DNA from 3 places in the Streptomyces sp. NPDC046915 genome. Region 1 is predicted to be linked to each of the others. Evidence: riboswitches for the same ligand, from Rfam matches in the RefSeq annotation. Region 1 holds a riboswitch; each other region holds the start of a gene.

What was found. A riboswitch is a leader RNA that binds a small molecule or an ion and turns the genes downstream of it on or off. The one in region 1 is predicted to bind cyclic di-AMP.
Positions count from the first base shown of each region.
Region 2: linked by a shared signal. The riboswitch ahead of ABZ915_RS38780 (transglycosylase family protein) and the one ahead of ABZ915_RS11895 (M23 family metallopeptidase) in region 1 are both predicted to bind cyclic di-AMP.
Region 3: linked by a shared signal. The riboswitch ahead of ABZ915_RS11330 (M23 family metallopeptidase) and the one ahead of ABZ915_RS11895 (M23 family metallopeptidase) in region 1 are both predicted to bind cyclic di-AMP.

Region 1 covers NZ_JBEYXB010000004.1:123,554-131,403, forward strand. The annotation lists gene ABZ915_RS11885 (pitrilysin family protein) at 1-1,359, shown strand, start outside; gene ABZ915_RS11890 (pitrilysin family protein) at 1,356-2,744, shown strand; cyclic di-AMP (ydaO/yuaA leader) riboswitch at 2,980-3,140, shown strand; gene ABZ915_RS11895 (M23 family metallopeptidase) at 3,154-3,924, shown strand; gene ABZ915_RS11900 (GntR family transcriptional regulator) at 4,135-4,830, shown strand; gene ABZ915_RS11905 (HPr family phosphocarrier protein) at 4,979-5,260, opposite strand; gene ABZ915_RS11910 (GNAT family N-acetyltransferase) at 5,436-7,850, shown strand, end outside.
Region 2 covers NZ_JBEYXB010000021.1:96,327-104,176, forward strand. The annotation lists gene ABZ915_RS38770 (cytochrome P450) at 1-564, shown strand, start outside; gene ABZ915_RS38775 (transglycosylase family protein) at 754-1,776, shown strand; cyclic di-AMP (ydaO/yuaA leader) riboswitch at 1,959-2,143, shown strand; gene ABZ915_RS38780 (transglycosylase family protein) at 2,148-2,840, shown strand; gene eno (phosphopyruvate hydratase) at 3,146-4,453, shown strand; gene ABZ915_RS38790 (septum formation initiator family protein) at 4,574-5,050, shown strand; partial or broken gene ABZ915_RS38795 (DUF501 domain-containing protein) at 5,077-5,586, shown strand; gene ABZ915_RS38800 (Ppx/GppA phosphatase family protein) at 5,794-6,696, shown strand; gene ABZ915_RS38805 (NAD(P)/FAD-dependent oxidoreductase) at 7,141-7,850, shown strand, end outside.
Region 3 covers NZ_JBEYXB010000003.1:669,636-677,485, reverse strand. The annotation lists gene ABZ915_RS11340 (PrsW family intramembrane metalloprotease) at 1-26, shown strand, start outside; gene ABZ915_RS11335 (aldo/keto reductase) at 58-1,002, opposite strand; gene ABZ915_RS11330 (M23 family metallopeptidase) at 1,106-2,137, opposite strand; cyclic di-AMP (ydaO/yuaA leader) riboswitch at 2,148-2,314, opposite strand; tRNA gene ABZ915_RS11325 (tRNA-Met) at 2,635-2,708, opposite strand; gene ABZ915_RS11320 (dihydrofolate reductase family protein) at 2,764-3,894, opposite strand; gene ABZ915_RS11315 (MarR family transcriptional regulator) at 3,984-4,499, shown strand; gene ribA (GTP cyclohydrolase II) at 4,604-5,245, shown strand; gene ABZ915_RS11305 (DHA2 family efflux MFS transporter permease subunit) at 5,232-6,650, opposite strand; gene ABZ915_RS11300 (NAD(P)H-dependent oxidoreductase) at 6,667-7,287, opposite strand; gene ABZ915_RS11295 (TetR/AcrR family transcriptional regulator) at 7,413-7,850, shown strand, end outside.

The sequences.
Region 1 (7,850 bases):
ACCGAACACCGGCTGGCCAACGGTCTGCGCGTGGTGCTCTCGGAGGACCACCTGACCCCCGTCGCGGCGGTCTGCCTCTGGTACGACGTAGGCTCCCGCCACGAAGTCAAGGGACGCACCGGTCTGGCTCACCTCTTCGAGCACCTGATGTTCCAGGGCTCCGGGCAGGTGAAGGGCAACGGCCACTTCGAACTGGTGCAGGGCGCCGGCGGCTCGCTCAACGGCACCACCAGCTTCGAGCGCACCAACTACTTCGAGACCATGCCCGCCCACCAGCTGGAGCTCGCCCTCTGGCTCGAGGCCGACCGCATGGGCTCGCTGCTGACCGCCCTCGACGACGAGTCCATGGAGAACCAGCGGGACGTCGTCAAGAACGAGCGCCGGCAGCGCTACGACAACGTCCCGTACGGCACCGCCTTCGAGAAGCTGACCGCCCTGGCCTACCCGGACGGCCACCCCTACCACCACACGCCGATCGGCTCCATGGCGGACCTGGACGCGGCGACGCTGGAGGACGCGCGCGCGTTCTTCCGCACCTACTACGCGCCGAACAACGCCGTCCTCTCCGTCGTCGGCGACATCGACCCCCGGCAGACCCTCGCCTGGATCGAGAAGTACTTCGGCTCGATCCCCGGCCACGACGGCAAGCCCGAGCCGCGCGACGGCTCGCTGCCCCGGACCATCGGCGAGCAGCTGCGCGAGGTCGTCGTGGAGGAGGTCCCGGCGCGCGCCCTGATGGCCGCCTACCGGCTCCCGCAGGACGGCACGCGCGCGGCGGACGCGGCCGACCTGGCGCTCACCGTCCTCGGCGGCGGCGAGTCCTCCCGCCTCTACAACCGGCTGGTCAGGCGGGACCGCACGGCGGTCACGGCCGGGTTCGGCCTGCTGCGGCTGGCCGGGGCGCCCTCCCTGGGCTGGCTGGACGTGAAGACCTCCGGCGACGTCGAGGTGCCGGTCATCGAGAGCGCGATCGACGAGGAGCTCGCCCGGTTCGCCGAGGAGGGGCCCACGCCCGAGGAGATGGAGCGCGCCCAGGCCCAGTTGGAGCGCGAGTGGCTGGACCGGCTCGGCACGGTCGCGGGCCGCGCCGACGAACTGTGCCGGTACGCGGTCCTGTTCGGCGATCCGCAGCTCGCCCTCACCGCCGTCCAGCGCGTACTGGAGGTGACCCCCGAGGAGGTCCAGGAGGTCGCCAAGTCCCAGCTGCGCCCCGACAACCGCGCGGTGCTCGTCTACGAGCCGGTCTCCGCGGAGGCCGCCGAGCAGACCGAGGACGTGGACGTTCCCGAGGACCCGGAGGCCGAGGCCACCGTGGAGACGCGCGCCGACCACAACGAGAACGAGGAGGCGGCCAAGTGAGCGAGCTCGCCGCGATGGAGTTCCACCCGCAGCCTCAGGCGGGCGAGGCCAGGCCGTGGGCGTTCCCGGCCCCCGAGCGCGGCGCGCTCGACAACGGCCTGACCGTCCTGAGCTGCCACCGCCCCGGCCAGCAGGTCGTCGCCGTCGAGGTGCTGCTGGACGCGCCCCTGGACGCCGAGCCGGCCGGCCTGGACGGCGTCGCCACGATCATGGCGCGGGCCTTCTCCGAGGGCACCGACAAGCACTCGGCCGAGGAGTTCGCCGCCGAGCTGGAGCGTGCGGGCGCCACGCTGGACATGCACGCCGACCACCCCGGCGTCCGCCTCAGCCTGGAGGTCCCGGCCTCCCGTCTCGCCAAGGGGCTCGGGCTGCTGGCCGACGCCCTCAGAGCGCCCGCGTTCGCCGACAGCGAGGTCGAGCGGCTGGTGCGCAACCGTCTCGACGAGATCCCGCACGAGCTGGCCAACCCCTCCCGCCGCGCCGCCAAGGAGCTGTCCAGGCAGCTCTTCCCGGCGACCGCCCGCATGTCCCGGCCCCGCCAGGGCACCGAGGACACCGTCGCCAAGATCGACTCGGCGGCCGTTCGCGCCTTCTACGAGCGGTACGTGCGGCCCGCCACCGCCACCGCCGTCGTGGTCGGCGACCTCACCGGCATCGACCTCGACGAGCTGCTCGGAGAGACCCTGGGCGCGTGGAGCGGCTCCGCGGCCCAGCCGCGCCCGGTGCCGCCGGTGACCGCCGACGACACCGGACGCGTCGTCATCGTCGACCGTCCCGGCGCCGTCCAGACCCAGCTGCTCATCGGCCGCGTCGGCGCCGACCGGCACGACCGTGTGTGGCCCGCCCAGGTCCTCGGCACCTACTGCCTCGGCGGCACCCTCACCTCCCGCCTGGACCGCGTCCTGCGCGAGGAGAAGGGCTACACCTACGGCGTCCGCGCGTTCGGGCAGGTCCTCAGGTCCGGCCCCGAGGGCAACGGCGCCTCGATGCTGGCCATCAGCGGCTCCGTGGACACCCCGAACACCGGTCCCGCCCTCCAGGACCTGTGGACGGTGCTGCGCACGCTCGCCGCGGAGGGGCTCACCGACGCCGAGCGCGACGTGGCCGTGCAGAACCTCGTCGGGGTGGCGCCGCTGAAGTACGAGACGGCGGCGGCCGTGGCGAGCACGCTGGCCGACCAGGTGGAGCAGTACCTGCCCGACGACTTCCAGGCGACGCTGTACCGGCAGCTCGCCGCGAGCGGCACGGTGGAGGCCACCGCGGCGGTCGTCAACGCCTTCCCGGTGGACCGTCTGGTGACGATCCTGGTCGGGGACGCGGCGCAGATCAAGGAGCCGGTCGAGGCCCTCGGCATCGGCGAGGTCTCCGTCGTGCCGGCCGAGTAGCCGGGCGACAGCGGCACGCGCGCGTGGGGCCCAGGTGACGATGGATCACCAGGGCCCCACGCTTGTCCCGGGTCCGTTCCCCATGCCCCTGGCCAGATGTCCGAATTGGGGCGGAGGTTGCCTGTCTGACCTGTGGCGTGCACTACAAAAACCCTGTTGCGTTTGAGGATTGAAAGTCGCGGCCCTTAGCGTCATCGAGGCTGTTCGTCAGGCAGTGCGCCGCACCCGCGGCACCGGACAGCGATCGCCGAGTCCCCGTACGGCGCGAGCCAGGGGAGCCGGGGACCCATCGTCCCTGGGGTGAATCGGACGCCCGCGCGCACCGCGAGGGGGTCCGTAGGAGACCTTCCTGCTCCGAACCCGTCAGCTAACCCGGTAGGCGAGAAGGAAGGAAAGGACCAGCCACTTCATGGCGTTCACCCGCGCCACCGGGAAGCACCGCCGTCCCAGCCGGATGCACCGCACCACCGTCCGCGCGGCGGGCGTCGCGGCCCTCGCCACCACCGGCGCCGTCGGCAGCCTGGCCGCCCCGGCACTCGCCGCGGAGCCCGCGCCCGCACCCGAGCAGACCGCCCTCACCCCGGTCATCGCCATCAGCGAATCGGTGCCCGAGCACATCGACGCCCAGGCCGCCGCCCAGCAGGAGGCCGCCGACCTGAAGGCGGCCGAGGAAGCGGCGCGGAAGAAGGCCGCCGAGCAGGCCCGCGCGCAGGCGGAGAAGGCGCGCGAGGCCAAGGCGCGGGCGGCCCGTGAGGCCGAGCGCAAGCGGCTCAACACCTTCGTGGCGCCGGTCACCGGGTCCTACGTCTCCACCGGCTACCAGGCCAGCAGCTCCCTGTGGTCCTCCGGCTCGCACACCGGCATCGACTTCCACGCCGCGAGCGGCACCGCGGTCCACGCGGTCGGCTCCGGCACCGTGGTGTCCACCGGCTGGGGCGGGGCGTACGGCAACCAGATCGTGATCAAGATGGCCGACGGCATGTACACCCAGTACGGCCATCTGTCGTCCATCGGCGTCTCGGTGGGGCAGAAGGTCGTCCCGGGCCAGCAGATCGGCCTGTCCGGCTCGACCGGCAACACCACCGGGCCGCACCTCCACTTCGAGGCCCGCACCGGCCCCGAGTACGGCTCCGACGTCGACCCCGTCGCCTATCTCCGCAAGCACGGCGTGAACGTCTGACGAAGGCCCCCCGCCAGAAGACCCACCCCCCTCCCGAAGCCCCGGCCACGAGCCGGGGCTTTCGTGGTTTCGTACGCCCCGCCACTCCCCGCTGTCCAAAAAATATCCATGGATTCCGACCCGCCGTCGGAAATTCCCGCTGATTGCAATAGAGTCACGGAACGCGCCTCCATCGGCGACGTTTCACGGGGATTAAAGCGGAGGTCGGTCATGCGTATTCCGGCGCACTCGGTATGCACCGCGATCCGGGACGACATCGTGGCCGGCGTCCACGAGCGCGGCGGCCGCCTCACGGAGGAACTCCTCGCCCGCCGCTACGGCGTCTCGCGCGTCCCCGTCCGCGAGGCCCTGCGCACCCTGGAGGCCGAGGGTTTCGTGGTGACCCGGCGGCACGCGGGCGCGTGCGTCGCCGAGCCGACCGAGCAGGAGGCCGCCGACCTGCTGGAGATGCGCATCCTGATGGAGCCCCTCGGCGCCGCCCGGGCCGCCCAGCGGCGCACCGAGGCCCATCTCAAGGTGCTGCGCGGCCTGGTGCGGCTGGGCCAGGAGCGGGCCCGCCGGGGCAACAGCGACGACCTGCGCTCCCTGGACGGCTGGTTCCACGAGACGCTCGCCCAGGCCTCCGGCAGCCACGCCCTGACCTCCGTACTGACCCAGCTGCGGCACAAGATCGCCTGGATGTACGCGGTGGACGGGCCCGCCGACCCGGTGGAGTCCTGGACCGAGCACGGCGCCATCGTGGACGCGGTGGCGCGCGGCGACGGCGAGCGCGCCAGGGCGATCACGGCGCTGCACACGGAGCGCGCGACGGCCGCGCACCGGCTGCGTCTCACCGGCGGCACCGACCGCCCGGAACGTGTGAGGACTTCGCAACAAGCCGTAAACATGCCGAGCCTGCGGCATTAACACGGGCGCCGTATACAAAGAAGAGTAATTCGGCGGGGGTATTTTCCGCTGCCTGAATTCATGGCGCTCCCGGAATTCCCGGTAAACACGGCGGAGCCGCGCCGCCCGAATGGGCCGACGCGGCTCCGCAGTTCTGTGCGGTGTGCGCTCAGACGGTCTCGGGCAGTTCCTCGAGTCCCTCGGAGACCAGCTTCGCCAGCCGGTCCAGGGCGGCGTCCGCACCCTCGGCGTCGGAGGCGAGGACGATCTCCTCGCCGCCCTGGGCGCCGAGGCCGAGGACGGCCAGCATGGAGGCCGCGTTGACCGGAGTGCCGCCGGTCTTGGCGATCGTCACAGGCACGCCTGCGGCCGTGGCGGCTCGGACGAAGATGGATGCGGGGCGGGCGTGGAGGCCCTCGGCCCAGCCGACGTTGACGCGGCGCTCAGCCATGTGTTGCTGCCCTTCGGTTCTCAGGGTTGTCTAGACCAGTTTCCCATATCGTGAAGCATGCCCGGACGGTCCTTCGTCCCGTCCGGGTGTGTCCTCGGATCGCGGCCTCGATCCGATGTCGTCCTCCACAGACTGCCTCGCGCCGTTGTCGGACGCGAGCCGTACTCTGGGGCCCATGCAGACCCCGGCGGACCGGCAGGACCGGCACGAGTACCCCGCCCACTGGGAGGCGGACGTGGTGCTGCGCGACGGCGGAACCGCGCGCATCCGGCCCATCACCGTTGATGACGCCGACCGGCTGGTCAGCTTCTACGAACAGGTCTCGGACGAGTCGAAGTACTACCGCTTCTTCGCGCCCTACCCGCGGCTGTCGGCCAAGGACGTCCACCGCTTCACGCACCACGACTTTGTGGACCGGGTGGGACTCGCGGCCACGGTCGGCGGCGAGTTCATCGCCACCGTACGCTATGACCGCATCGGCGCCGACGGCATGCCCGCCTCCGCACCCTCCGACGAGGCCGAGGTCGCCTTCCTGGTGCAGGACGCCCACCAGGGCCGTGGGGTCGCCTCCGCTCTCCTCGAACACGTCGCGGCCGTCGCGCGCGAGCGGGGCATCCGCCGCTTCGCCGCCGAGGTCCTCCCCGCCAACACCAAGATGATCAAGGTGTTCACGGACGCCGGGTACACCCAGAAGCGCAGCTTCGAGGACGGCGTCGTACGCCTGGAGTTCGACCTCGAACCCACCGACCGCTCGCTCGCCGTCCAGCGCGCGCGGGAACAGCGCGCCGAGGCGCGGTCGGTGCGGCGGCTGCTGGTGCCGCGGTCGGTCGCCGTCGTCGGCGTGGGCCGCGCGCCCGGGGGCGTGGGGCGCGGCGTCCTCGGCAACCTCAGGGACGCCGGCTTCACCGGACGCCTGTACGCCGTCAACAAGGCCTACCCCGAGGACCTGAAGGAGGCCGGCGGGGTGCCCGCGCACCGCTCGGTGCGGGAGATCGACGACCCCGTGGACCTGGCCGTCGTGGCCGTGCCCGCCGAGCACGTGCCCGAAGTGGTCGCCGAGTGCGGTGAGCACGGCGTACAGGGGCTCGTCGTGCTCGCCGCCGGGTACGCGGAGGCCGGGCCCGACGGGCGCGAGCGACAGCGCGCACTCGTCCGGCAGGCGCGCACGTACGGCATGCGGATCATCGGGCCGAACGCCTTCGGGGTCATCAACACCTCCGAGGAGGTGCGGCTCAACGCCTCCCTGGCACCCGAGATGCCCCGCCCCGGCCGCATCGGGCTGTTCGCCCAGTCCGGCGCCATCGGCATCGCGCTGCTGTCCCGGCTGCACCGGCGCGGGGGAGGGGTCACCGGCGTCACGGGCGTCTCCACCTTCGTGTCGTCCGGCAACAGGGCGGACGTCTCCGGCAACGACGTCCTCCAGTACTGGTACGACGATCCGGACACCGACGTCGTCCTCATGTACCTGGAGTCCATCGGCAACCCCCGCAAGTTCACCCGGCTCGCCCGGCGGACCGCCGCGGCGAAACCGCTGGTGGTGGTGCAGGGAGCCGGGTCCGCGCCGCAGGGGCACGCGGTACGGGCCACGCGGCTGCCGCACGCCACCGTGTCCGCACTGCTCAGGCAGGCCGGGGTGATCCGGGTGGACACGATCACCGAACTGGTCGACGCGGGACTGCTGCTCGCCCGGCAGCCGCTGCCCGCCGGGCCGCGGGTGGCGATCCTGGGGAACTCGGAATCGCTGGGGCTGCTGACGTACGACCAGTGTCTCGCGGAGGGGCTGCGGCCGATGCGTCCCCTGGACCTCACGACGGGGGCGTCCGCGGAGGACTTTCACGCGGCGCTGTCCCGGGCGCTGGCCGACGACACCTGTGACGCGGTGGTGGTGACCGCCATACCCGCGATCGGTGAGGCGTCGCCGGGGGACGCGGAGCTGGCGGAGGCGCTGCGGTCGGCCGCCGCCGGGGTGCCGGGGAAGCCGGTGCTCGTCGTGCACGTGGAGCTCGGGGGGCTCGCGGAGGCGTTGTCGGCCGCGGCGAGTACGGCACCGGCGTCCGTCGAGCGGGGGGACGCCCACCGCCCCGCGGCACGATGGCCGGCCGCGCCACAGACGCGGGAAACCGTGCCTCCTGACACCTCCCGGGCCGACTCGCGGCTCATCCCCGCCTACCCCGCCGCCGAGCGGGCCGTACGGGCTCTCGGGGAAGCCGTGAAGTACGCGCAGTGGCGAAGGGAGGCCGCCACCCCGGGGAAGGTGCCCGAGTACGAGGACATCGACGAGAAGGGGGCCGCCCGGCTGATCGACGGGATGCTCGCGCGCGGGCAGGGCCTGACGCTCGGGACGGAGGAGACCTGCGAGCTGCTCGGGAAGTACGGCATCCGGGTGCACCGCGCGCTGCCCGCGCCCACCCCGGACGCCGCCGCCGAAGCCGCCCGCACCCTCGGCTACCCCGTGGCCCTCAAGGCGACCGCCCCGCACCTGCGGCACCGCGCCGACCTGGGCGGCGTACGCCTCGACCTCGCGGACGAGGAGCAACTACGCCGGGCCTACGCGGAGTTGACCGAGCTGTTCGGCAGGCCCGAGGAGCTG
Region 2 (7,850 bases), on a different contig from region 1:
CTCACCGAGAACGAGGCCGCCGCCATGGCGTTCATCCTCCTGTTCGCCGGGTTCGAGACGACGGTCAATCTCATCGGCAACGGCACGTACGCCCTCCTCACCCACCCCGGGCAGCGGCAGCGGCTTCAGGAGTCCCTCGCGCGCGGAGAACGGCAGCTGCTGGAGACCGGCGTCGAGGAACTCCTGCGCTACGACGGCCCGGTGGAGCTCGCCACCTGGCGGTTCGCCACCCGGCCGCTCACCGTCGGCGGGCAGGACATCGCACCCGGCGACCCCGTCCTCGTCGTACTCGCCGCCGCGGACCGGGACCCCGAGCGGTTCGCCGACCCGGACGTCCTCGACCTCGCACGGCGTGACAATCAGCACCTCGGTTACGGCCACGGCATCCACTACTGCCTCGGCGCCCCGCTCGCCCGGCTGGAGGGCCAGACCGCGCTCGCCACCCTCCTCACCCGTCTTCCCGACCTCCGACTCGCGGTGGAACCAGCCGATTTGCGGTGGCGTGGGGGGCTCATCATGCGTGGACTGCGTACCTTGCCCGTGGAGTTCACGACCGTCCGGTAATCGACCGGTAAGCGGGAGGGCGGACGGCGCCTTCACAAAAAAGTGACCGACGTTCAACTCTGTGATCTTCACGTGATCTGCGCGGCATTAACTTGTGACAAGTGATCGTCTGCCGATACGTTCACTCGTCAGCGCGGCGCCTCACCGCAGTCGCCGCGCCGGTACTGCTGTCTTGGGAAAGGTCACCGCATGCTCTCCGGGAACGGTCGCCACCGACGCCCCCGTCAGGCTCCGGCCCTCCTCGTCGCGGCCGGAGTGACCGGCTCCGCCATCGCCATCCCGTTGCTCGGCGCATCCGCGGCCAACGCGGCCGACGGGACCACGTGGGACAAGGTGGCCGAGTGCGAGAGCGGCGGCTCGTGGAGCGCCGACTCGGGCAACGGCTACTACGGCGGCCTCCAGATGTCCCAGGGCGACTGGGACAAGTACGGCGGCCTCGACTACGCCTCCACGCCGGACCAGGCCAGCCGTTCGCAGCAGATCTCGGTCGCCGAGAAGATCCTCGCCGACCAGGGCACCAAGCCCTGGGCCACCTGCGCCCTGCTCTCCGGCCTCACGTCGAACTCCGGTTCGGTGGACGTCGACACGGGCGTCGGCGGGTCCGGATCATCCGGTTCCGACAATTCCTCCCATTCGTCGAATTCATCTGATTCATCCGATTCGAAGGATTCCAAGGGGTCCCAGGGGTCCGAGGATTCCTCGAAGTCTTCGTCTGATTCGTCGGAGTCGTCCGATTCCGGCCCCTCGCTGGACGCCTCGTCCTCGCCGAGCCCGGGTGTCGATGCCGGCTCCAAGGGTTCGGATGATTCCGCCAAGTCGGACAAGTCGGCATCTTCCGGCTCCGGGAAGTCCGAGGGCAGCGGCAGCTCGGCCACGGTGTCTCCTGACGCCGATGAATCGGACGATTCGTGGCAGACCGGGGGTTCTTGGAGCCTTGTGGACACCGGGGTGGCCAGCAGTGGTCGTCACCGGGGCGACAATGCGGACGAAACCGTGACAAGCGGTCAGACCGCCACCACCTCCGGCCGGCACGCCGCAGGCGGCTACACCGTCCGCGACGGTGACACTCTCGCCTCCATCGCCGACTCCCTTGGCCTCGAGGGCGGATGGCGGGCGCTCTATGCCGCGAACAAGGGCGACATCGGAAGCGACCCGAACAACATCGCCCCCGGTCAGACCCTGGAACTCAGTGCCGAAACGGGTGCAAAGTAGCGGGAGTTGACGCCCCGTTTTGGGCTTGTTGTCCGCTTTGCTGAAAGTGTGGGATGAGTCTCAGAAGCCCTGATCGTCTTTGAATTTCCGCGGATCGCGTGTCTACGGTCATGACCGCTCGTCAACGCGAGCCCCGGCCGCCGCAACGCCGAATCCTGCCAGCGGCTGCCCGGGAACAGTCGTCGCGTCAAGCGCCGTAGGCAGGAGCGGGGGACCCAAGGTAAGCGCCGGGCCCGGAGGTCGAAAGACCACCGGGGACGGCTAGGGGTGAAGCCGCGCCTCGCACGAGAACCACGCGAGGTGCGGCCGGGCAACTCAACCGGCCCGAACCCGACAGCTCACCTCGCAGGCGTCGGTGAGGGGATCGATCCATGCTGTTTTCCGGCAAGGGCAAGCACCGTCGTCCGTCCAAGGCCGTCCGCGCCATCGCTGTCGCCGGTGTCACCGGCGCCGCCGTCGCCGCCCCGCTGATGGCGGCCGGCAACGCCTCCGCCGCCACCGCCTCCGAGTGGGACGCGGTCGCCCAGTGCGAGTCCGGCGGCAACTGGTCCATCAACACCGGCAACGGCTACTACGGCGGTCTCCAGTTCTCCGCCTCCACCTGGGCCGCGTACGGCGGCACGCAGTACGCCTCCCAGGCCAACCAGGCCTCCAAGGCCCAGCAGATAGCCGTCGCCGAGAAGGTCCTCGCCGCGCAGGGCAAGGGTGCCTGGCCGGTCTGCGGCAAGGGCCTGTCCGGCGCCGCCTACACCGGTTCGAGCAGCGGCTCCTCCAGCTCCTCCAACTCCTCCAGCTCTGCCGGCACCACCACCCGCTCGGCCGACCAGCAGGCCGCCACCCGCTCCTCGGAGCGTCCGGCCGCCAAGAAGACCGTCACCACCCCGACCGGCAAGACGGTCAAGAAGGGCGACGGCGAGTACAAGGTCGTCAAGGGCGACACCCTCAGCTCGATCGCCGAGAAGCACCACGTCGCCGGCGGCTGGCAGAAGCTGTTCCAGCTGAACAAGGACATCGTCGACGACGCCAACGTCATCTACCCGGGCCAGCAGCTGCACCTGAAGTGACACCTGGCTGGTAGTACGACCACAGCGCCCTCATATCCGTGGCCTCCATGATGGAGGCCACGTGAGGGTCACCCCCCCGTCCCCCACGGGGTCCCCCGCTCCGGTGCGTGTTCCCCCGTACGCACCGGAGCGGGGTTTCTTTTTTCTTCCCGCCCTTTGTTCCGTTGGGGAACAATGTGTACCGTCGCCGTGTCCACGGGGCGGTCGGTCGGCTGCCGATGGCCCGGGGACGGTTAGGCTCTAGTCGCAAGGCCCAGCCGCAAGGCACACAGCCCCGCACTTTCAGCGTCACATCCAAGAAGGAGATGCTCGTGCCGTCCATCGACGTCGTCGTAGCCCGGGAAATCCTGGACTCCCGAGGCAATCCCACGGTCGAGGTCGAGGTCGGCCTCGACGACGGCAGCACGGGTCGTGCCGCCGTCCCGTCCGGCGCCTCCACGGGCGCCTTCGAGGCCATCGAGCTCCGCGACGGTGACCCCAACCGCTACCTGGGCAAGGGCGTCGAGAAGGCCGTCCTCGCCGTCATCGAGCAGATCGGCCCGGAGCTGGTCGGCTACGACGCCACCGAGCAGCGCCTGATCGACCAGGCGATGTTCGACCTGGACGCCACCGACAACAAGGGCTCCCTCGGCGCCAACGCCATCCTCGGCGTCTCGCTCGCCGTGGCCCACGCCGCCTCCGAGGCCAGCGACCTCCCCCTCTTCCGCTACCTGGGCGGCCCGAACGCGCACCTGCTGCCGGTGCCGATGATGAACATCCTGAACGGCGGCTCGCACGCCGACTCCAACGTGGACATCCAGGAGTTCATGATCGCCCCGATCGGCGCGGAGTCCTTCTCCGAGGCGCTGCGCTGGGGTGCCGAGGTCTACCACACCCTGAAGAAGGTCCTGAAGTCCAAGGGCCTGTCCACCGGTCTCGGCGACGAGGGCGGCTTCGCCCCGAACCTCGAGTCCAACCGCGCCGCCCTCGACCTCATCATCGAGGCGATCAAGCAGGCCGGCTACATCCCGGGTGAGCAGATCGCGCTCGCGCTCGACGTCGCCGCGTCCGAGTTCTACAAGGACGGCAAGTACGAGTTCGAGGGCAAGTCCCGCTCCGCCGCCGAGATGACGGAGTACTACGAGGAGCTCGTGGCGGCCTACCCGCTCGTCTCCATCGAGGACCCGCTGTTCGAGGACGACTGGGCCGGCTGGAAGGTCATCACCGACAAGCTGGGCGACAAGGTCCAGATCGTCGGCGACGACCTGTTCGTCACCAACCCGGAGCGCCTGGCCCGCGGCATCGAGGAGGGCAGCGCCAACGCCCTGCTCGTCAAGGTGAACCAGATCGGCTCGCTGACCGAGACCCTGGACGCCGTCGAGATGGCCCAGCGCAACGGCTTCAAGTGCATGATGTCCCACCGTTCCGGTGAGACCGAGGACGTCACCATCGCCGACCTCGCCGTCGCCGTGAACTGCGGTCAGATCAAGACCGGCGCCCCGGCCCGCTCGGACCGCGTCGCCAAGTACAACCAGCTGCTGCGCATCGAGGAGATCCTCGACGACGCCGCGGTCTACGCCGGCCGCAGTGCGTTCCCGCGCTTCAGGGGCAACGCCGAGGTCTCCAAGGGCTGACCCCAACCGGTCAACCCCGAGTAAGGCCTAGCCAGTCGTACGTACGTCCCCGTACCCGGTCCCGTACCGTGTCCGGGGACGTACGCACGTAGGAAGCACGCAGGGGAGGCGGAGAGCCAGATGGCCGCGAAGGAACGGGACCGTTTCTCCACCGCGACCAGGATCCGGCTGCTCGGCGAGCAGACGGCGGCCCGGGTCTACCGCTCCCAGACCAAACGGCAGGCCCGCCGTTCCCGGCTCACCAGCCGGGCCGCGCTGCTCGCCCTCGTGGTGTGCACCCTGGTGGTGGCCCTGGCCTACCCGATGCGGCAGTACGTCTCCCAGCGCGCCCAGATCGCGGACCTCCAGCGGGAGAAGCAGCAGGCCAAGGAGCGGGTCGAAGAGCTGCGCGACCTCAAGGCGCGGTGGCAGGACGACACGTACGCCGAGCAGCAGATCCGGCGGCGGCTGCACTATGTGATGCCGGGGGAGACCGGGTACGTCGTGATCGACCCGGACGCGGCCAAGCAGGCGCGCACCGACCTGGTGGCGGCCGACCGCCCCTGGTACGCGAACGTCTGGGACGGGGTCGACAAGTCCGACGCCGCTGACCAGTGAACCCACAGAGAGACTTTCGTACAGCCATGGAAACGCCCGCCCGTCGCCCGACCACCACCCCTCAAGGGCAGCGCTCCGCGCTGACGCTGTTTGATCTGCCCCAGACCCCGCGCACCGAGCCCACCGAGGCGGACGTCGAGGCCTTCAAGCAGCAGCTCGGGCGGCCCCCGCGCGGACTGCGCGCGATCGCGCACCGGTGCCCCTGCGGGCAGCCGGACGTCGTGGAGACCGCTCCCCGGCTGCCGGACGGCACGCCCTTCCCGACGACGTACTACCTGACGTGCCCGCGCGCCGCCTCGGCGATCGGCACGCTGGAGGCGAACGGCGTCATGAAGGAGATGACCGAGCGGCTGGCGAGCGATCCCGAACTGGCCGCCGCCTACCGGGCCGCGCACGAGGACTACATCCGGCGCCGGGACGAGATCGAGGTCCTGGCGGGCTTCCCGAGCGCGGGCGGCATGCCGGACCGCGTGAAGTGCCTGCACGTTCTCGTGGCCCACTCGCTGGCCGCGGGACCGGGTGTGAACCCCCTCGGCGACGAGGCGCTCGCCATGCTGCCCGAGTGGTGGCGCAAGGGGCCGTGCGTGCAGCCGCTCCAGGCGCCCGATCCGGCGGACGAGCACCCGGGCGAGGAGGGCACGGTCCTCGACCCGGCCGAGGCCCGCAGTGGCTTCTTCGCCGACAAGCCGCTCGTCCCGGAGGGCTTCTCCCGGGTCGCGGCCGTCGACTGCGGTACGAACTCCATCCGGCTGCTGGTCGCCGACGTCGACCGGGCCACCGGCGAACTGCTGGAGCTGGACCGGCGCATGACGATCGTGCGGCTCGGCCAGGACGTGGACCGCACCGGCCGGCTGGCGCCCGAGGCGCTGGAGCGGACCTTCGCGGCGTGCCGCGAGTACGCGGACGTCATCCGTGAACTGGGCGCCGCGAAGGTGCGGTTCGTCGCCACCTCCGCCTCCCGGGACGCCGAGAACCGGGACGAGTTCGTGCGCGGGGTCGTCGACATCCTCGGGGTCGAGCCCGAGGTGATCTCCGGCGACCAGGAGGCCGAGTTCTCCTTCACCGGCGCGACGAAGGAGCTGACGGGGCGTGCGGACCTCGCCAGGCCCTTCCTGGTGGTGGACATCGGCGGCGGGTCGACCGAGTTCGTGGTGGGCGACGACCATGTGCGCGCCGCGCGTTCCGTCGACATCGGCTGCGTGCGCATGACCGAGCGGCACCTGCTGCGCGACGGCAAGGTGAGCGATCCGCCCGGCGAGGAGCAGATCGCCGCGATGAGGGCGGACATCGAGGCGGCCCTCGACCTCGCCGAGGAGACGGTCCCGCTGCGGGAGGCGCGCACGCTGGTCGGTCTCGCCGGGTCCGTCACCACCGTGTCGGCGATCGCGCAGGACCTGCCCGAGTACGACTCCGAGGCCATCCATCACTCCCGCGTCCCGCTGGACCGGGTCCGCGAGATCACAAGTGAACTGCTCCGCTCGACCCATGCCGAGCGGGCGGCGATCCCCAGCATGCATCCGGGCCGGGTCGACGTGATCGGCGCCGGTGCCCTGATCCTGCTCGCGATCATGGAGCGGATCGGTGCCGAGGAGGTCGTCGTGAGCGAGCACGACATCCTCGACGGCATCGCGTGGTCGGTGTCCTAGGTCTCTTTTGTTACCGATCAGTAGCCGTCGAGTGAGCAGGTCGGATAACGTTTGAGCGCGACTGAGGGGCCTTCAGGGGCCCCTCGTCGACGCTCCGCCGGAAAAGTTCGTGAAGTTCTTCACAAGGAATTCGGCCCGTCAGAGGGATCCCAGAGGTTCTGTTGAGCCGTTCGGGGGTCCAACAGGACTGGAGGCCCGGTCAGGAGGGCTTTGCGGGGCGGTGTCCGGTGAAGGTCCGCAAGGGGTGTTTCCGGGGACTCACAGGGGGCACCAGCAGGCGGAGAGGCAGCTCACGCGCCATTGACAACGGGTCGCGCCGGCGGCCGGTTCCCATCCGCGATCATGACCTGCGTCACGCGGGCCGCGGAGGATAGCACAGGGCCTCGGCAAGCTTGTGAAGGGGCGCACGAGCGACCCCCGAGGGGCGGGTGGATACTCGATGGCATGAGCACCACGGAGCGTCCCAGGATCCTCGTAGTAGGCGGTGGGTACGTAGGCCTGTACGCAGCTCGGCGCATCCAGAAGAAGATGCGCTACGGCGAGGCGACCGTCACGGTCGTCGACCCCCGGTCGTACATGACCTACCAGCCCTTCCTGCCCGAAGCCGCCGCCGGCAGCATCTCCCCTCGCCACGTCGTCGTCCCGCTGCGGCGCGTGCTGCCGAAGGCGGAGGTCCTCACCGGCCGGGTCACCACCATCGACCAGGACCGCAAGGTCGCCACCGTCGCCCCGCTGGTCGGTGAGGCGTACGAGCTGCCCTTCGACTACCTCGTCATCGCGCTCGGCGCGGTCTCCCGCACCTTCCCGATCCCCGGCCTCGCCGAGCAGGGCATCGGCATGAAGGGCATCGAGGAGTCCATCGGCCTGCGCAACCACGTCCTCGAGCAGCTCGACAAGGCCGACTCCACGACCGACGAGGAGATCCGCCGCAAGGCGCTCACGTTCGTCTTCATCGGCGGTGGCTTCGCGGGCGCGGAGACCATCGGTGAGGTCGAGGACATGGCCCGGGACGCGGCCAAGTACTACAAGAACGTGTCCCGCGAGGACATGCGCTTCGTCCTCGTCGACGCCGCCGACAAGATCCTCCCCGAGGTCGGCCCGAAGCTCGGCCAGTACGGCAAGGAGCACCTCGAGGGCCGCGGTGTCGAGGTCTA
Region 3 (7,850 bases), on a different contig from region 1:
CCGCCCACAACCCGTACCGGACCTAGTGCCCCGGCACTGGCGGGAAGGCGGGACGGGTTACGCCGACGCCTCGGTGAGCCTCGCCAGCTCGTCCCCGGTGAGTTCCAGCTCGGCCGCCCCGAGCAGCGCCGGCAGCTGGTCCACCGTGCGGGCCGAGGCGAGGGGGGCCGCCACCGTCGGCCGGGCGGCGAGCCAGGCGAGGGCCACGGAGGCCACGGCGGTGTCGTGCGCGGCGGCGATCTCGTCCAGGGCCGTCAGGACCTTCTGCCCCCGCTCGGTCCGGAGGTGCTTCGCCGCACCGCCGGCCCGCGCGCTGTCCACGGTCGTACCGGACCGGTACTTGCCCGTGAGGAAGCCCGAGGCGAGTGAGTAGTACGGCACGACCGCGAGGCCGGCGCGGGCGGTCACGTCCCGCAGCGGCCCCTCGTAGGTGTCGCGCGAGACGAGGTTGTAGTGCGGCTGAAGTGCCACGTACCGGGCGAGGCCCTCGCGCTCGGAGAAGTCGAGGGACGCCTGGAGGCGCTCGGCCGTGATGTTGGAGGCGGCGATGTAGCGCACCTTGCCCGACCGGACGAGCTCGTCGAGCGCCCCGATGATCTCCTCGACCGGGACCTCGGTCTTGTCGAAGTGGGTGTAGTACAGGTCGATGTGGTCGGTGCCGAGGCGGCGCAGGGAGGCGTCGGCCGCGGCTTTGATGTTGCCGGCGGTCAGGCCCTGGTACTTCGGGTGCTGGCTGACCTTGGTCGCGATGACGACGTCGGAGCGGTTGCCACGGGACTTCAGCCAGTTGCCGATGACGGTCTCCGATTCGCCGCCCTCGTTGCCCTCGACCCACGCCGAGTAGGAGTCGGCGGTGTCGACGAAGTTGCCGCCGGCGGCCGTGTAGGCGTCCAGGACGGCGAAGGACTGCGCCTCGTCGGCGGTCCAGCCGAAGACGTTGCCGCCGAGGGCGAGCGGGAAGACCTCGAGATCGGAATTGCCGAGTTTACGAAGAGAAGCCATGTCTTGATCCAACCACCGCGGCGGCGGTGCGCATTCCGCGACGGACCGGCAGCCCTGACGTCGGGGGGGTGTCGTCAGGGCTGCCGGGGAACGGAGAGGCGCGTCAGGGGGTGAGGCCCTTGCTGTGCAGCCATGCCATCGGGTCGATGCCGGTGGCCTGGCCGCCGGGGTGGACCTCGAGGTGCACGTGCGGGCCGGTGACGTTGCCGGTGGCGCCGACGCGGCCGATGACCTCACCGGTGCTGACCTTCTGGCCGACCTTCACGTTGATCGAGGACTGGTGGCAGAACCACAGCTCGGTGCCGTCGTCGAGGGTGAGGATGGTGCGGTAGCCGTAGGCGCCGGCCCAGCCCGCCTCGGTGATCGTGCCGCTGTGGATGGCCTTGATGAGCGTGCCGGTCGGCGCCGCGAAGTCCAGGCCGGTGTGGTAGCCGGAGGACCACATGGCACCGGGCTGCCCGAAGGTGCCGGTGATCGTGTACGAGGAGGTCGGCAGCGTGTACTGCTTGGCCAGGGCGGCGAGGCGGTCGGCCTCAGCCTGCTTCTTGGCGACGGCCTCGGCCTTGTCCTTGGCGGCGGCGGCCTCGGTGGCGGCTTCCTTCTCCGCCTTGGCGGCCGCGGCGGTGGACTGCTTCTCCGCGGCGGCCACGGCGGCGGCGGTCGCCTTGCCGTCGACCTGGCTCTTCTGCTGCTCGGCCTGCGCCATGATCCGGTTGCGCAGGGCCTCGCCGGCGTCGGTGCCGCCCTGGTCGCTGTCGGCGGTTGCCACGCCGACGTGGGCCAGGCTGGCCTCGGTGGCCTTGGCGCCGTCGGCGTCGTCGCCCAGCAGGGAGCCGACGGAGGGCAGGTCGGGCATGGAGATGTGGACCGGCGGCTTGCCGGTGTTGGCGCTGGCCATGCCGCCCGCGCCGACGGCGGCTATCACGCCGACGCCCAGAACGGTGGAGCTGCGGGCGAGCCCGCCGCCGCGCTGCTTGCTGACGCGGTGCCGGCCGCGTACCGGGGCGAGGGAGTCCTCGGTGGGATTCCACTCCTCCCAGGGGCCCTCGTCGGTGCGGTACTCGCCGTAGCCGAAGGTCTCGGTGCGCTGGCTCGGCACGAACGGGGCTGTGGGGGCAGGCGGGTTGGACGCCACGCGGGCGTGCTCCTTCCTTCCGTAACGCCTACCGGGTTAGCTGACGGGTTCGGAGCAGGAAGGTCTCCTACGCGCGTATACCAGTCGTGAACTCAAGCAGTTCACGGCGGTGTTCGCGTGATTCACCCCAAGGTGGTGGTTCCCCGGTTCCCTTTCGGGATTCGGCATGTGCGCACGGAGCCGTCGCGGGTGACGGCTGGGACGACCGCGCTGCGTTATCGAACGTTAATAGACCTACCTGTCAGTTTCCAAGCCGTTCGGCTTGATCATTATGGTTTTCACAGGAGAACTTATGGGCGATGACCGGTGAAAAACGGGCGAGTTGAGCCGGGCGCGGGGCACCTCAGCAGTCACAGACGTTTTGATGGTTACCCATATGCAAAGCGGAGGGCGCCCGGTGCATGACTGTGCGTGATATCGGGATCAGGAAGCGCTCAGGACCGGGAAAACACTCAGGGCCGGAATCCGTGTACTGGATTCCGGCCCTGAGCCTTCAGTAGCGGGGACAGGATTTGAACCTGCGACCTCTGGGTTATGAGCCCAGCGAGCTACCGAGCTGCTCCACCCCGCGTCGTTGTGTCACCAGTGTACGTCATCCGCGGGACCACTCGCACACTCCTTTTCGATCAGCCCGGCAGGTGCCGGTTCGGCGCCTTCGCGGCCTCCTCGTACTCGGGCAGGACGACCACGTCCACACCCGCGGCCGCCAGCAGCCCGCTCCCGTCTGCGTCGGTGACGAACGTGTCCGGCTCCCGCCAGGCTGTGACCACCCGGCGTACCCCCGCGTCGAGGATCAGCCGGGCGCACGGCGCCGGCCGGGAGGCCCGCCGGGCGCAGGGTTCGAGGCTGCTGTACACCGTGGCGCCGGCCAGCCGCGGGTCGTCGGGCCGGATCTTGGCCAGCGCCGCCTCCTCCGCGTGGACCACGGGATCGTCCCCCTCGCGTGAGTGGCCGCGCGCGAGTTCCGTACCGTCGGTGGCCACCACCACCGCTCCGACGCTGAACGCCGTCTCCGAGGGCGGGCACAGCGCGGCCAGCTCGCAGGCGATCCGCAGCCAGTGGCGGTCGGCCGCGAGGGCCGCCGGGCCGGTGCCGGGCGCGGTCGGCTCGTAGCGCATCAGGACGACGTCCTCGATACGGCGCGTCTCCAGCAGCCGCAGCCGCCCGGCCTGGTAGCCCCCGGGCCCGAAGAGTCGGGGGGCGTCCGGGTCGCCGACGAGGAGGGGGGCCAGGACGAGCTGGAGCTCGTCGGCGAGGCCCTGCCGCAGCAGCTGGGTGTGGATGATGCCGCCGCCCTCGACCATCAGGCGGCGCACCCCGCGCACTGCGTACAAGTGTTCGAGCAGTGCGGGCCAGTCCAGATCCGCGCCCAGCGGGACGACGTCGGCCGCGATGCCCAGGGTGCGGGCCCGCTCGGCGCCCTGGTCGGTCGTGTAGAGGACCTTCTCGCCACCGGTGTGCCAGAAGTTCGCGTCCGGGTCCAGGTCGCCGGAGCCGCTGACGGTGACCTTGAGGGGGTACTCCGCCCGTCCGGCGGCGAGCCGGGCCGCCCGTCGCTCGGCCGAGTTGACCAGCAGCCTCGGGTTGTCGGCGCGGATGGTGCCGGCGCCGACCAGGATCGCGTCGACGGACGCCCGTACCTCGTCGACCCGGTCGAAGTCGGCCGGGCCGGACAGCAGCAGCCGGTCGGGGCCGGTGTCGTCGAGGTAGCCGTCGAGGGAGACGGCGGCGGACAGCAGGACGTACGGACGGGGCATCGACGCGCTCTCTTCGGGAGGCGGGGCAGGGCCGGACTCGGCGGACCCGGGGTCTTGGTTCAAGTTTGAAACAAACCTACACTGGTGGCATGACGACCCGCTGGCTCACCCCCGAGGAACAGCGCGCCTGGCGCGCGTACATCGCCGGCAGCCTGCTCCTGGAGGACGCGATCGACCGGCAGCTCCAGCAGGACACCGGCATGCCGCACCTGTACTACTCCATCCTGGCCAACCTCTCCGAGGCGCCGGAACACAGTCTGCGCATGACCGACCTCGCGGAGAGGTCGAAGATCACCCGGAGCCGGCTGACCTACGCCGTGACCCGGCTGGAGAAGGACGGCCTGGTACGGCGTGAGGGGTGCCCGTCCGACAAGCGGGGCAGCATCGCCGCGCTGACCGACGAGGGGATGGCCGTCCTGGAACGTGCGGCACCGTGTCACGTGGCGACCGTACGGGCCTCCCTCTTCGACCGCCTCAGCCCCGAACAGGTACGGCAGCTGGAGGAGATCTTCAGCTCGGTCGCCGACGCGCTCCAGGGCGAGGAGGCGGGGTCCGCGCCGGACGACGTGCCGTGGCGGCGCCGGTCGCCGAAGTCCTGTTCGTGATCTCCGCACGAGATCCGCGAATCCGTTGCTTCAAATTTAAAGCATGGGGTAGGGTTCCCGGCAACTGCTTCAAATCTGAAACTCCTTGAACCCCGGAGACCCGCATGCCCGACACCCCCGCCGCCACCCCGCGCGCCCGCGTCCGGGTACCGCTGCGCTTCCACGACGGCTACAGCGTCGACGCCGAACTGGTCACCTTCCACGGCCTGACCGACGGCCAGGAGCACGTGGCCGTCGTCCTCGGCCGCCCCGACCCCGGCACCGTCCCGCTGGTCCGCCTGCACTCCGAGTGCCTGACCGGGGACGTCTTCGGCTCGGCCCGCTGCGACTGCGGCCCCCAGCTGCGCGAGGCGGTCGAGCGCATCGCCGACCGCGGTGGCGTCCTGCTCTACCTCCGCCAGGAGGGCCGCGGCATCGGCCTCTACAACAAGCTCGACGCGTACGCCCTCCAGGACCAGGGCCTGGACACCTACGAGGCCAACGCCGCCCTCGGCCTGCCGGAGGACGCCCGCGACTACACGTCGGCCGGCCAGATGCTCCGCGCCCTCGGCATCGAGGAGCTGGACCTGCTCTCCAACAACCCCGACAAGGCCGACCAGCTGCGCGGCCTGGGCCTCGTCGTCCGCGACCGGGTGCCCACGGGCGTCTTCACCACCGCCCACAACGTGCGCTACCTGCGGGCGAAGGTGCTCCAGACCCAGCACACGCTGCCGCTCGCGGAGCTGACGGAACTCAGCGTGGGCTGAGCCGCCCCGGAAGCAGCACCGCGGGCAGCAGGGCCAGGGCCAGCAGCCCCGCCGCGACCGCGTACGCGATCCGGAACCCCGCCGGGTCCGCGCCCACCGTGCCCAGCACCACCGACAGCAGCGCGGTGCCCACCGAGGCCCACACCTGGGAGTTGATGCTCAGCGCGGTGCTGGCGGCGGCCACCCGGTCGCCGGGCAGCTCGCGGGTCGCGGTCGTCATCGTCGGCATCAGCACCATGCCGGAGCCGACGCCCATCACCGCGGCCGAGCAGACCACCCGCCAGGGCGCCACCCCCTCCTGACCGACCTGGAGCGCCCCCAGCGCCATCCCGAGCGCGCCCACCACGACCCCCGCCGCGATCAGCCGCCGCGGCGACACCCGGTCGACCAGCCGCGCGGCGACCTGCATCGCCGTGCCGACGGCCAGCCCGACCGGTGCGGCCAGCAGCCCGGCGGCCGTCGCGGTCATGCCCCGCTCCTGCTGCCAGTACAGCGGCCCGAGCAGCATCGACCCGAAGTAGCCGCAGCCGAACAGCGCGAGCGTGGCGGCCCCGGCGGCGAACGTACGGTCGCGCAGCAGCCGCAGGTCGAGCAGCGGGGCACGGGCGGTGAGCGCACGTCGTACGAAGGCGGCGACGAGCACGGCACCGGCGAGCGCGGGCGCGAACGCGCCGGGCGCGGTGAACTCACCCCGCTCACCGCCCCGGGCGAGCCCGAACAGCAGCAGCGCGAGCCCCGGGGAGAGCGTCAGCAGGCCCGGGACGTCCAGTCCGGGTGGTGCGGATGCCCGCACGGGCCGGTCCCGCGGGAGCAGTTTCCCGGCGAGGATCAGGGCCAGCGCGCCGACGGGCAGGTTCACCAGGAAGATCCAGTGCCAGGAGGCCACGTCGACGAGCCGGCCGCCGAGGACCGGCCCGGCCGCGGGGCCGACCAGGATGGGCAGCCCGAGCAGCCCCATGGCCCGGCCCAGCCGGGCGCGGTCCGCGACCCGCATCACCATCGCCATCCCGACGGGCATGAGCAGCCCGCCGCCGAGTCCCTGCACCGCGCGGAAGGCGATGAGGCTGCGGGCGTCCCAGGCGCAGGCGGCGAGCAGCGAACCGAGGGTGAACAGGGCGAGGGCGGTCAGGTAGGTGCGCTTGGCGCCGATCCGGCCCATCGCCCACCCCGAGGTGGGGATGACCGCGGCGAGTGCCAGCGTGTACGCGGTGGCGGTCCACTGGATCGTCTCCAGCGGCGCGCCGAAGGACTCCGAGAGGCCGCGCATCGCGACGTTGACGATCGTCATGTCGAGCACCGACATCACGGAGCCGATGATCACGACGGTGACGGTGCGGCGGAGCGCGGCGGCGGACGCGCCACCTCGCGCCCCGGCCACCGCCTCGGCGGTCCCGGTCGCGCTCATGTTCCCCGGCCCCCCGTCAGGCCGCGTACGGCCGTTCGACGCGGGCCGTCCGCAACGCCCGCCCCCACCAGGCCAGTTGCCCGAGCATTCCCTTGGCCGCACCGGCGCAGACGGCCGCGTCGCGCGGGGCGCCGTCCTCCCCGAGGCCGGACCACGGCCCGTGCAGGCTGACGGAGTCGCGCACGGTGACGGCGTGCAGTTCGGCGAAGACCAGCCGGAGCTGTTCGACGGCGCGCAGCCCGCCGCCGAGACCGCCGTACGACACGAAGCCGACCGGCTTGGCCTGCCACTGGCCGTGGTGCCAGTCGATGAGGTTCTTCAGGGCCGCCGGGAAGCTGTGGTTGTACTCGGGGGTGATCACGACGAACGCGTCGGCGGCGTCCAGCCGCGGCGAGACGTCCTTCAGCGCGGCGACCGCCTCGGGGTCCGGTGTGCCGCCCCAGCCGGGCATGACCAGCGGCAGGTGGACGTCCGCGAGGTCGACGACGTCGAATTCCAGTCCGTCGTCACCGGCGGCCGTGCCGAGGAACCACTCGGCGACGGCGCTCGCCTGGCGGCCCTCGCGGACGCTGCCGACGATGACGGCGACGCGCAGCGGGGTGGTGGCCGTGCTGTCGGTGCTGTCGGTTGCAGACATGGGTGTCCCCTCGTATCCCTCTTGAGGTGAGCCGCCGCTGCGGCTCCTTCAGGTAAACTACAACGCACGTTGTAACAATTACAACGTGCGTTGTAGATGTGGATCGCGAGGCTGGGAGACGACTGGTGGCCGACAGCAACGAGGACCGGATGGCACAGGCGCGGCGCGAGGTCCCACCGCGCAAGCTGGAGAAGCAGATCGCCATCGCGCGCGCGTCCTGCACCGTCTTCGGCCGCGAGGGCTACACGCGGGCCCCGGTGGACGCGCTCGCCGCCGAGGCCGGCATCTCCACGCGCACGCTCTACAACCACTTCCCCGGCGGCAAGGCCCAGCTCTTCCGTACGGTCGTCACCTGGACCTCCACCGAGGTGCGCGACGCCCAGCTCGCCCGTCTCCACGCGGTGCTGGCCCCCGGCCGCCCACCCCGCCCCGAGGACCTGGAGCGCGACCTCGTCGCCCTGGCCCGCGCGTTCGTGGACCTCATGACGGACTACCCGAACCACTTCGCGCTCGTCCGCCACATCCACGCCGAGGCCGACCACGTCCCGCCCGAGGTCCTCCAG